DNA from 2 places in the Pantoea sp. GW821-FHT03E06 genome. Region 2 is predicted to be linked to the other one. Evidence: predicted binding sites of a transcription regulator. Region 2 holds the regulator's gene; the other holds the start of a gene.
The links. Region 2 encodes Fur, which represses iron uptake genes when iron is present. Its sites were predicted from a motif close to ATAATAATGAGAACNACTATCAA; they were not measured.

Region 1 (4,433 bases), on a different contig from region 2:
CAGCACGCCATCGAGGAAGGTATAACTGCCCCACGCCGAGGCCGCATGACGCGGAATGCTGGACGGCGAGTGACCAACACGCTCGGTGATGCTGCTCTCTTTGGTCACCGCATCGGTGTAGGTATAAGCCGCCAGCAGTTTGATCTCTGGCGTGATCTGCGCATGCGCTTCGGTTTCAATACCTTTTGAACGCACTTTACCAATCTGCTCGTTATAGCCGGTGACGTTGTTATAAGCGGTGATGTTTTTCTGCGTGATATCAAACGCGGACACGGTAAACACCGCGTCCCAGCCCAACGGCTGATACTTCACGCCCACTTCTGTCTGTTCACCGGTGGTCGGTTTGAACGGATCGGTGCCCGGCGCGCCGCTGTTCAGGTTGGGTTCAAACGAGGTGCTGTAGCTGATGTACGGCGAAATCCCGTTATCGAACGCATACAGCAAACCGGCGCGCCCGGTGAACTTGTTATCATTCTGCTGGGTTTCGCTGTTATCGGTGCGATCCTGCGTACGCACTTCGCTCCAGTCATTACGGCCAGACAACAACAGGTTCCACTGATTCCACTCCAGCTGATCCTGCAGATAAACACCAACCTGATCGAGCTTCTTGCGGGTGCTGGTAGTCAGCGTCAAATCGCTCTCGTTGATGCTGATACGCGTTGGGTTAGCCCAATCGAGAATGTATTGATCGCCCCTGTCGAGCCACAATTTGTTATCTACGTCGCTCCACTTGTAATCCAGCCCGCCAAGCACAGTGTGCGCAACATTCCCGGTATCAAAGGTGGCTTTCAGCTGGTTATCCAGGCCCAACTCTTTTGACTTGATCTTGTCATGCTGCGGACGACGGTTGATCGAGTGATCGTTATCCGCATCAACGGTATACACCAGATATTTGTACGACTCATCCATGTTGCTGTAGCGCAGATTCTGCGTGAAGCTGACGTTATCGTTCAGATTGTGCTCGAAAATATAACCAATCGACGTCTGCTCGCGTTTGGCTTCGTTGAAGCTCGGATCACTGACGTTAAAGTCATAAGGGATCCGTCCGGCACTGGTGTTGAACAACGTTCCGTTGGCCGGCAGGAAGTTACGGTAGCCCGCTTTCGGCTCGTTCTGATACAGCGTCAACAGCGTAAAGCTGGTATCGGCGTTGGGCAGCCAGGTGATGGCCGGCGCAATCGCCATACGCTGCTGTTTATTATCTTTAACGAACTCGTGTTTGGTGCTGGCGATACCGTTCAGGCGATAAAACAGCGTGTTGTCATCATTTAGCTTACCGCCGAAATCAAACGCCGCTTCACCCAAATGTTGATTGCCAGTGCTGAGCTGCACTTTATGAATACTTTGCGCCGTCGGGCGTTTGCTGGTCATCGCCACGATGCCACCCGGATTCACCTGGCCGTACAGCACCGAGGCGGGACCATGAATCATCTCAACGCGCTCCAGCAGCCAGGGATCGATCTGCCCCGCGGCGCCAGCCTGACCGGACAAACCGTAGCTCAGGCCGTCAAGGAACTTCGGCGCATAGCGGAAACCGCGCGCAATAATCTCATCATTACGGTTGGAGTTACCGCGATAGTTGGTTAACACGCCGCTGGTGTAGCTTAGCGCATCCGCCACCGATGCCGCCGCCTGATCGTCCATCTGCTCACGCGTAATCACTGAAATGGATTGCGGGGTTTTGCGCAGCGGCGTGGCGATTTTTGTGCCTGCCGCGCTCTCTTTCGCCACATAGCCTTGTAGCGGTGCGGTGACGCTTTCGTGCGTTTCGGCGTTAACGGTAATCGTCTCTTCGGCGGACACCGGTGCCACTAACAAAATTGAGGCCAGTGAAAGATATACAGGATTGAATCTGAACGGGTGTGCCACAGCAGGTATTGCTGATTTTCTTACTTTAATAGACATAGTCGCCATCTCTATTTCAAACTGCCTTGTAGATGAAATAATCCATTCAGAGGTCCTCGCCTAATAGCAGAGGCTGTAACGGATTGAAATATTACTGTCATCGATTATTTACGGCCCTAATTTCCCCGCGTGACCTCTCTCACAAAATAATCCACTGAAAATCCGAAGGTTTCTTAGGCGCGAAAAATCATATTGCAAATGTAAATCGTTATCAATAGCATTTGCATTAGCTTTGATTAAGTAAAGACTATGAACAAAATGTGGAGATGGATTGCAGAATGTTTCTAACGCATGCAGAAAAAACAGCAAAAAACTGGTTGCCTGCGGGAACCGTTGCGCAATGGTTGCGGCAAGCTGATGTGGGCGGCGAAGGCTGGTGGCAGCGGCTTTATGCCACCGGAACACCGCTGGTGGAACGTGATGAGCAGGGACAAACCTCCATGCATTTTTTTTGGCGCGATCCCCAAGGTCATTCCGCACTTTCTTCTACGCAACGGGTTTATATCGATATTAATGGCGTCACCGATCACCACAGCGAAGCGCCAGAAAGTTTGGCGCGCGTGGGGGACAGCAACGTCTGGCATTGGTCTACGCCGATTGAATCCGATTGGCGCGGCAGTTACAGCCTGATTCCGGTCACTGCGCAACAGCTGCCGCCGCTATTTTGTGGCGATGATGACACCTGTCGCGCGCTGCAACGTAAATGGTGGATTTCGCTGATGCCGCTGGCGATTCCCGACAAGCTCAATCCCACCCCGCCATTTCTCAGCAGCCGTCGCTTTGCTTTGAGCAACGCGCATATGCCGGATGCGCCGGATCAATCGGCGTGGCGAGCACTGGATGCCGGACTCGCCGAAACCTGGCCCGATACGCTGCAAACGCTGCGGTGGCGCAGCACGCTGCTCCAGGTTACGCGCAAGGTTTGGATCTACAGCACGGGTAAAACCGACCGGCCCGAACAGCGCCCGCTGGCAATTCTGCTCGACGGACAAAACTGGGTGTACGGCCAGCCGATCTTTAGCGCGCTGGATCAGGTCACCGCCGCTGGCGAACTGCCGCCGGCCTGCTGGCTGTTTATCGATGTCATCGACAGCCAGCATCGCGAAGCGGAATTACCGTGCAATGAAACTTTCTGGCAGGCGGTGCAGCAAGAGCTACTGCCGCTGGCTCAGCAACACGCGGCATTCAGCAGCGATGCCGATCGCACGTTGGTGGCCGGGCAAAGCTACGGTGGACTCGCCGCCCTGTATGCCGGGTTGCACTGGCCGCAGCGCTTTGGCCGCATTCTTACGCAATCCGGCTCATTCTGGTGGCCCAACCTGCAATATCTCCGCGACTACGCCAATCGTGAACATCACGCGCCGGGCCTGCTGTTGCAGCGTCTGCAACAAGGCACATTGCCAACGGGCACGCTGAAGATCTTCCAGGAAGTGGGCGATCGCGAGGCGGACATGGTGTACGTCAACCAGCAGATCGCTCCGGTGCTGGAAGCCGCTGGCCACGAATTACATTTTCGCCGCTACGCCGGAGGGCACGATGCGCTGTGCTGGCGCGGCGGTCTGATCGACGGCTGTCGCTGGCTGCTGGCCGATTTTCTATCCCCAACCTCACCCTCTGAAGGTAATCACCATGTCTGAACAACAAAACCCGTTTGATAACGATGCGCTGGAATTTCTGGTGCTGCTTAACACGCGCCAGCAATACAGTTTGTGGCCAGCATTCGCTCCCGTTCCCGCCGGTTGGCATAACGTGGCAGGGCCGCTAACGCGCGCTGCGGCAATTGAATTTATCGAAGCCAACTGGCACGACATGCGACCAGCGACGCAACAGACGTCGTCTACCGCAGCTTAATTTGCTCTTTTAATCATTTAGTTAATTTATTCCCCCAATCACTCGGGCTGCAGCAAGGCGGCAAGTGCGCAAATCCCCAGGTGCTTACGGACGTAAGTGACTGGGGTGAGCGCACGCAGCCAACGCCACTGCAGCCCGAAGGATGACAGGAATCAGACAGGAACTGTCTCTTGGCAACGATCAAACAACCCTATCCTTTAGTCGCGGCGCAGCCCGGCATCTGGATCGCTGACAGCATTGCGCAGCCGCGCAATCAATTTACCGTGGCGCACTACAGCGTGTTGCACGGCAACATCAACCGCGTCGCACTCGATAGCGCTATTCGTCAGGCGATGGCCGAAGCTGATACCGTGCAGGCGCGCTTTGGTCTCGACGATGAGGGCAATCCGGCGCAGTGGTTCGATGCACAAGCACCCATCGCACCGGAATGGCACGATTTTAGCCAGCGTGCCGACGCAACCCGCCAGGCGCACAAGCTGATGCAGGCAGATCTCGCTGCTGAGCTGCCTGCCGACGGCGACGCTCCGCTCTATCGTCACGTGTTAATGCGCGTCGATGACGGCAACTGGCTGTGGTATCAGCGCTATCATCATCTGCTGGTAGATGGCTTCAGTTTTGCGGCGTTGACGCAGCGCATTGCGGCAATCTATGCCGCCGAGTGTACCGGCGAAACGCCT
Region 2 (4,433 bases):
CAAGGCCAGTGCAATCTGCGTTTCGACGACACCAACCCAGTGAAAGAAGATCTGGAGTTTGTCGAATCCATCAAGCATGACGTGCAATGGCTGGGCTTTGAGTGGAGCGGCAACATTCGTTACTCCTCAGATTACTTCGACCAACTCTTTAACTACGCCGTTGAGCTGATCAATAAAGGTCTGGCCTATGTCGATGAATTATCGGCAGATGAGATCCGTGAATACCGCGGTTCGCTGACTGCACCAGGCAAAAACAGCCCTTATCGCGATCGCAGCGTGGAAGAGAACTTAGCGCTGTTCCAGAAGATGCGCGACGGTGGTTTTGAAGAGGGTAAAGCCTGCCTGCGTGCCAAAATTGATATGGCCTCTAGCTTCATTGTGATGCGCGATCCTGTGCTGTATCGCATTAAGTTTGCCGATCACCATCAGACAGGCAGCAAGTGGTGCATCTATCCAATGTACGACTTCACGCACTGCATTTCGGACGCCATTGAAGGCATTACGCATTCACTCTGCACACTTGAATTCCAGGATAACCGACGCCTGTACGATTGGGTGCTGGATAACATCACCATTCCTGTGCATCCGCGTCAGTACGAGTTCTCCCGTCTGAATCTGGAATACGCGGTGATGTCGAAGCGTAAACTGACGCAGTTGGTGAGCGAGAAGGTTGTGGAAGGTTGGGACGATCCGCGCATGTTGACCGTTTCTGGTCTGCGTCGTCGTGGCTACAGCGCCGCATCAATCCGCGAATTCTGCCGTCGTATTGGTGTGACTAAGCAGGATAATATCGTCGAGATGGCATCACTGGAGTCGTGCATTCGTGACGATCTCAATGAAAACGCGCCGCGTGCGATGGCAGTTATGGATCCACTGAAAGTGGTAATTGAGAACCTGCCAGCTGGGCATGAAGAGATCATCAGCATGCCAAATCATCCGAACAAACCGGAGATGGGCACGCGTGAAGTACCGTTCAGCCGCGAAGTGTGGATTGATCGCGCAGACTTCCGTGAAGAAGCCAACAAGCAATACAAACGTTTGGTGCTGGGCAAAGAAGTACGTCTGCGTAACGCTTACGTGATTCGTGCTGAACGCGTGGCGAAGGATGATAAAGGTAATATCACCTGCATCTACTGCACATGTGATGTGGACACGTTAAGCAAAGATCCTGCTGATGGCCGTAAAGTGAAAGGCGTTATTCACTGGGTGTCTGCGATTCACGCGCTACCGGCGGAATTCCGCCTGTACGATCGTCTGTTCAGTGTGCCAAATCCGGGAGCGGCAGAGGATTTCCTCACCACCATTAACCCGAACTCGCTGGAGACTAAACAGGGCTTCGTTGAGCCAGGCTTGCGTGCTGCTGAGCCAATGGCGCCATATCAGTTTGAGCGCGAAGGCTATTTCTGTGCTGACAGCGTCTATTCGCAGCCGTCCCAATTGGTGTTTAACCGCACCGTAGGTTTGCGTGACACCTGGGCAAAAATCGGCGAATAATCTTTTTTGCTGATAGTACGATAAGATCATGAAAGGGCGAGCAATCGCCCTTTTTTATTGTCTGCATTTGGCAATGGGTAATCAATTATTCTGCATGCCAGTTAATAAGTTTCTTTTGTCGTTTACGACTATTCTGACTTTAGAAAAATTAATCCATTTGGCCGTGTGAAAAACTTTTTTTCAGGTAGGCTATGCGCTCTAAGACGTTGCTTCGCGGGTTACCAAAGGAAAAAAAATGACAAGTCTCGCTCTGGAAGCCAAGCACAGTGTGGTTGTTTTACATCAACTTATCGAACGTATTTTCAATCAGGTCGAAGGCAGTGATGACAGCATCGACCTGTTTTTGTCGCACTTTCATCCCCAATTTAAAATGGTGACACCGCAAGGTAAACAGTTGGATCTTAATGAGATGGAAGCGCTGTTTCGCCAGTTAAATGGTCAACGCGAAGGTATGCGGATTGCGACCAGCGAGCACGCCATTATCTCGCAGCAAAGTGAGGAAGTGACGATTCAGTATCGTGAATTACAAATGATGAATGGCATCAATCAGAGCCGTATTTCACTGGCGGTTCTTGATTGCAGCACCAGCATTCCACGCTGGCGTTACCTGCAAGAAACCCTCATTGCCTGAATTCAGGTATAAAAAAACCGGCTAAAGCGCCGGTTTTTTTATACTGCATAGCACACTTAATTACTTATCGTGGAGCGTCTCGTCTTCGCGGCAGTCTCCCAGAGCACAGTGACCGTACAAGTACAGACTGTGGTTGCTGAGTTTGATACCGTGGCGAGTGGCAATTTCACGCTGGCGCGTTTCGATTGATTCATCGCTGAATTCGATGACCTTGCCACAATCCAGGCAGATCAGGTGATCGTGATGGTGCTGCTGGGTCAGTTCGAACACGGATTTACCGCCTTCGAAGTTATGACGGGTTACGATGCCCGCGTCGTCAAACTGGTTAAGAACGCGATATACCGTGGCCAGACCAATCTCTTCGCCCATATCAATCAGGCGTTTATACAAATCTTCCGCACTGACGTGATGGGACTCGGGTCCGGGTCCCTGAAGCACTTCCAGAATTTTCAGTCTGGGGAGCGTGACTTTCAGGCCAGCCTTCTTCAATGCGGAGTTGTTGTCAGTCATGCGGATATTGTCCTGTTACTTTGCTAGTCACTTGCGGCGCAGGGGCCTTGAATGTTTAGGTCAACGCGCATTCTCATTTGCGTCTCATTATAGAACTCAAGCAGTGAAATGAAAACCAAGGCAACGTCCTTAATCAATAAAGAGGGTAAGGATAATGTCACTAACGTCTTCAAGACCGGTAAGTTTTGGATTCCATTTCACTCAGCCTCATTCTACAGCCAGAGGAATAAGCGGATGACCATTGCGGGTATTCTACAGATTTGCGGGGAAAAGTTAAAAAACCGTAGCTATTATTTTTATAGGAAATTCCGTTACCCGATGTGAGATAGCGCCCACATCGGGCAGAGAAGGGGATTAGGCTTCAATAATCTCTTTCAGCTGCAGCTCATCGAAGATCTGTTTCACCCATTTCTCAACGCGTTCATTGGTCAGTTCGGGTTGACGATCTTCGTCAATCGCCAGACCGAGGAAGTGTTTATCATCGGCCAAACCTTTAGATGCTTCAAAATGGTAGCCTTCGGTAGGCCAGTGGCCGACGATAACCGCACCATTTGGCTCGATGATGTCGCGAATGGTACCCATCGCGTCGCAGAAGTATTCGGCGTAATCTTCCTGATCGCCACAACCAAACAGTGCTACCAGCTTGCCATTGAAATCAATCTCTTCCAGCGTGGGGAAGAAATCATCCCAGTCACACTGCGCTTCGCCATAATACCATGTCGGGATGCCCAGCAGCAGGATGTCGAATGCATCGAGATCTTCTTTGGTGCTCTTAGCAATGTCATGCACTTCGGCGACATCTTTACCCAGTTGTTTCTGGATCATTTTTGCAATGTTTTCAGTGTTGCCGGTATCGCTGCCGAAGAAAATGCCTACGATTGCCATGGGTTAGGTAACCTCTTAAATCCTGATTGTGAAAGTAAGTCAGTTGACTGCACAGTTATGCGAATAATAGCAGACCGGTAAAAAGTGCGGAACTTGTAAAGCCGTGACTTTTGTTCCAGCGTGCGGTCTGGGCACGCTAAGACAGTTTGAGCTGTGCCAGCAGCATTTGTTCAATCAATTCGCTGCGACTGATGTTTTGCTGATCGGCCAGCGTACTGAGCGCGTCAACCGCCTCGCTGGACATTTTCAGCTCAACACGACGCAACCCACGCACTTTATCGCGCTTGAGCTGATTACGTTTATTGATGCGTAGCTGTTCGTCACGCGTCAACGGGCTAGTTTTAGGGCGACCAGGACGCCGCTCGTCTGCGAAGAGATCAAGCGTGGTGCGGTCTGTCTGTTCTTTTGCCATGGTTTGTAAAACTGAGTGGGCGCGAACGGCGGAAAGGCGCTGCGCGATTAAAACATTATCGGCCCGACCACGGTAAAAATATCCGTGGCAAATTTTTAGCGCGACATCATACTCCAGCGCCTTCCCTGACGCCAACCCTAAAGCACGCGCGGCAAGCTTTTGCTTTTACAGATTAAAAAACCGCCGAACCGCGCGCAAAACCGCATCAGGTTTCTCGGCATGCACCCAATGTCCGGCCCCGCTGATAACGTGCGCATGTGCCTGAGGGAATTGACGCAGCAGCGCATCGCGATGCTGATTATCCAGATAAGGCGAGTCACCGCCGCGAATAAACAGCGCCGGATGCGGCCAGGCAGGCACCTCTTCCCAACCGGAAATGGTGGTGTAATTATCCCACAGCACCGGCACGTTAAAGCGCCATTCACCTTCGACGAACGACTTGAGGATGAACTGAATCACGCCGTCCTCATTAATGTGCTGACGCATCACCTCTGCCGCTTC

Region 1: fes (enterochelin esterase) is a predicted target of Fur. The motif match lies at 2,104-2,126, and genes of this name have one in related genera.

What each region holds. Positions count from the first base shown of each region.
Region 1 is NZ_JBWKUG010000002.1:524,498-528,930, forward strand. It holds gene AC07WB_RS21945 (TonB-dependent siderophore receptor) at 1-1,905, opposite strand, end outside; gene fes (enterochelin esterase) at 2,184-3,542, shown strand; gene AC07WB_RS21955 (MbtH family protein) at 3,535-3,756, shown strand; gene AC07WB_RS21960 (amino acid adenylation domain-containing protein) at 3,927-4,433, shown strand, end outside.
Region 2 is NZ_JBWKUG010000001.1:1,217,169-1,221,601, forward strand. It holds gene glnS (glutamine--tRNA ligase) at 1-1,494, shown strand, start outside; gene AC07WB_RS05595 (hypothetical protein) at 1,730-2,125, shown strand; gene fur (ferric iron uptake transcriptional regulator) at 2,186-2,635, opposite strand; gene fldA (flavodoxin FldA) at 2,990-3,520, opposite strand; gene ybfE (LexA regulated protein) at 3,657-3,932, opposite strand; gene ybfF (esterase) at 4,098-4,433, opposite strand, start outside.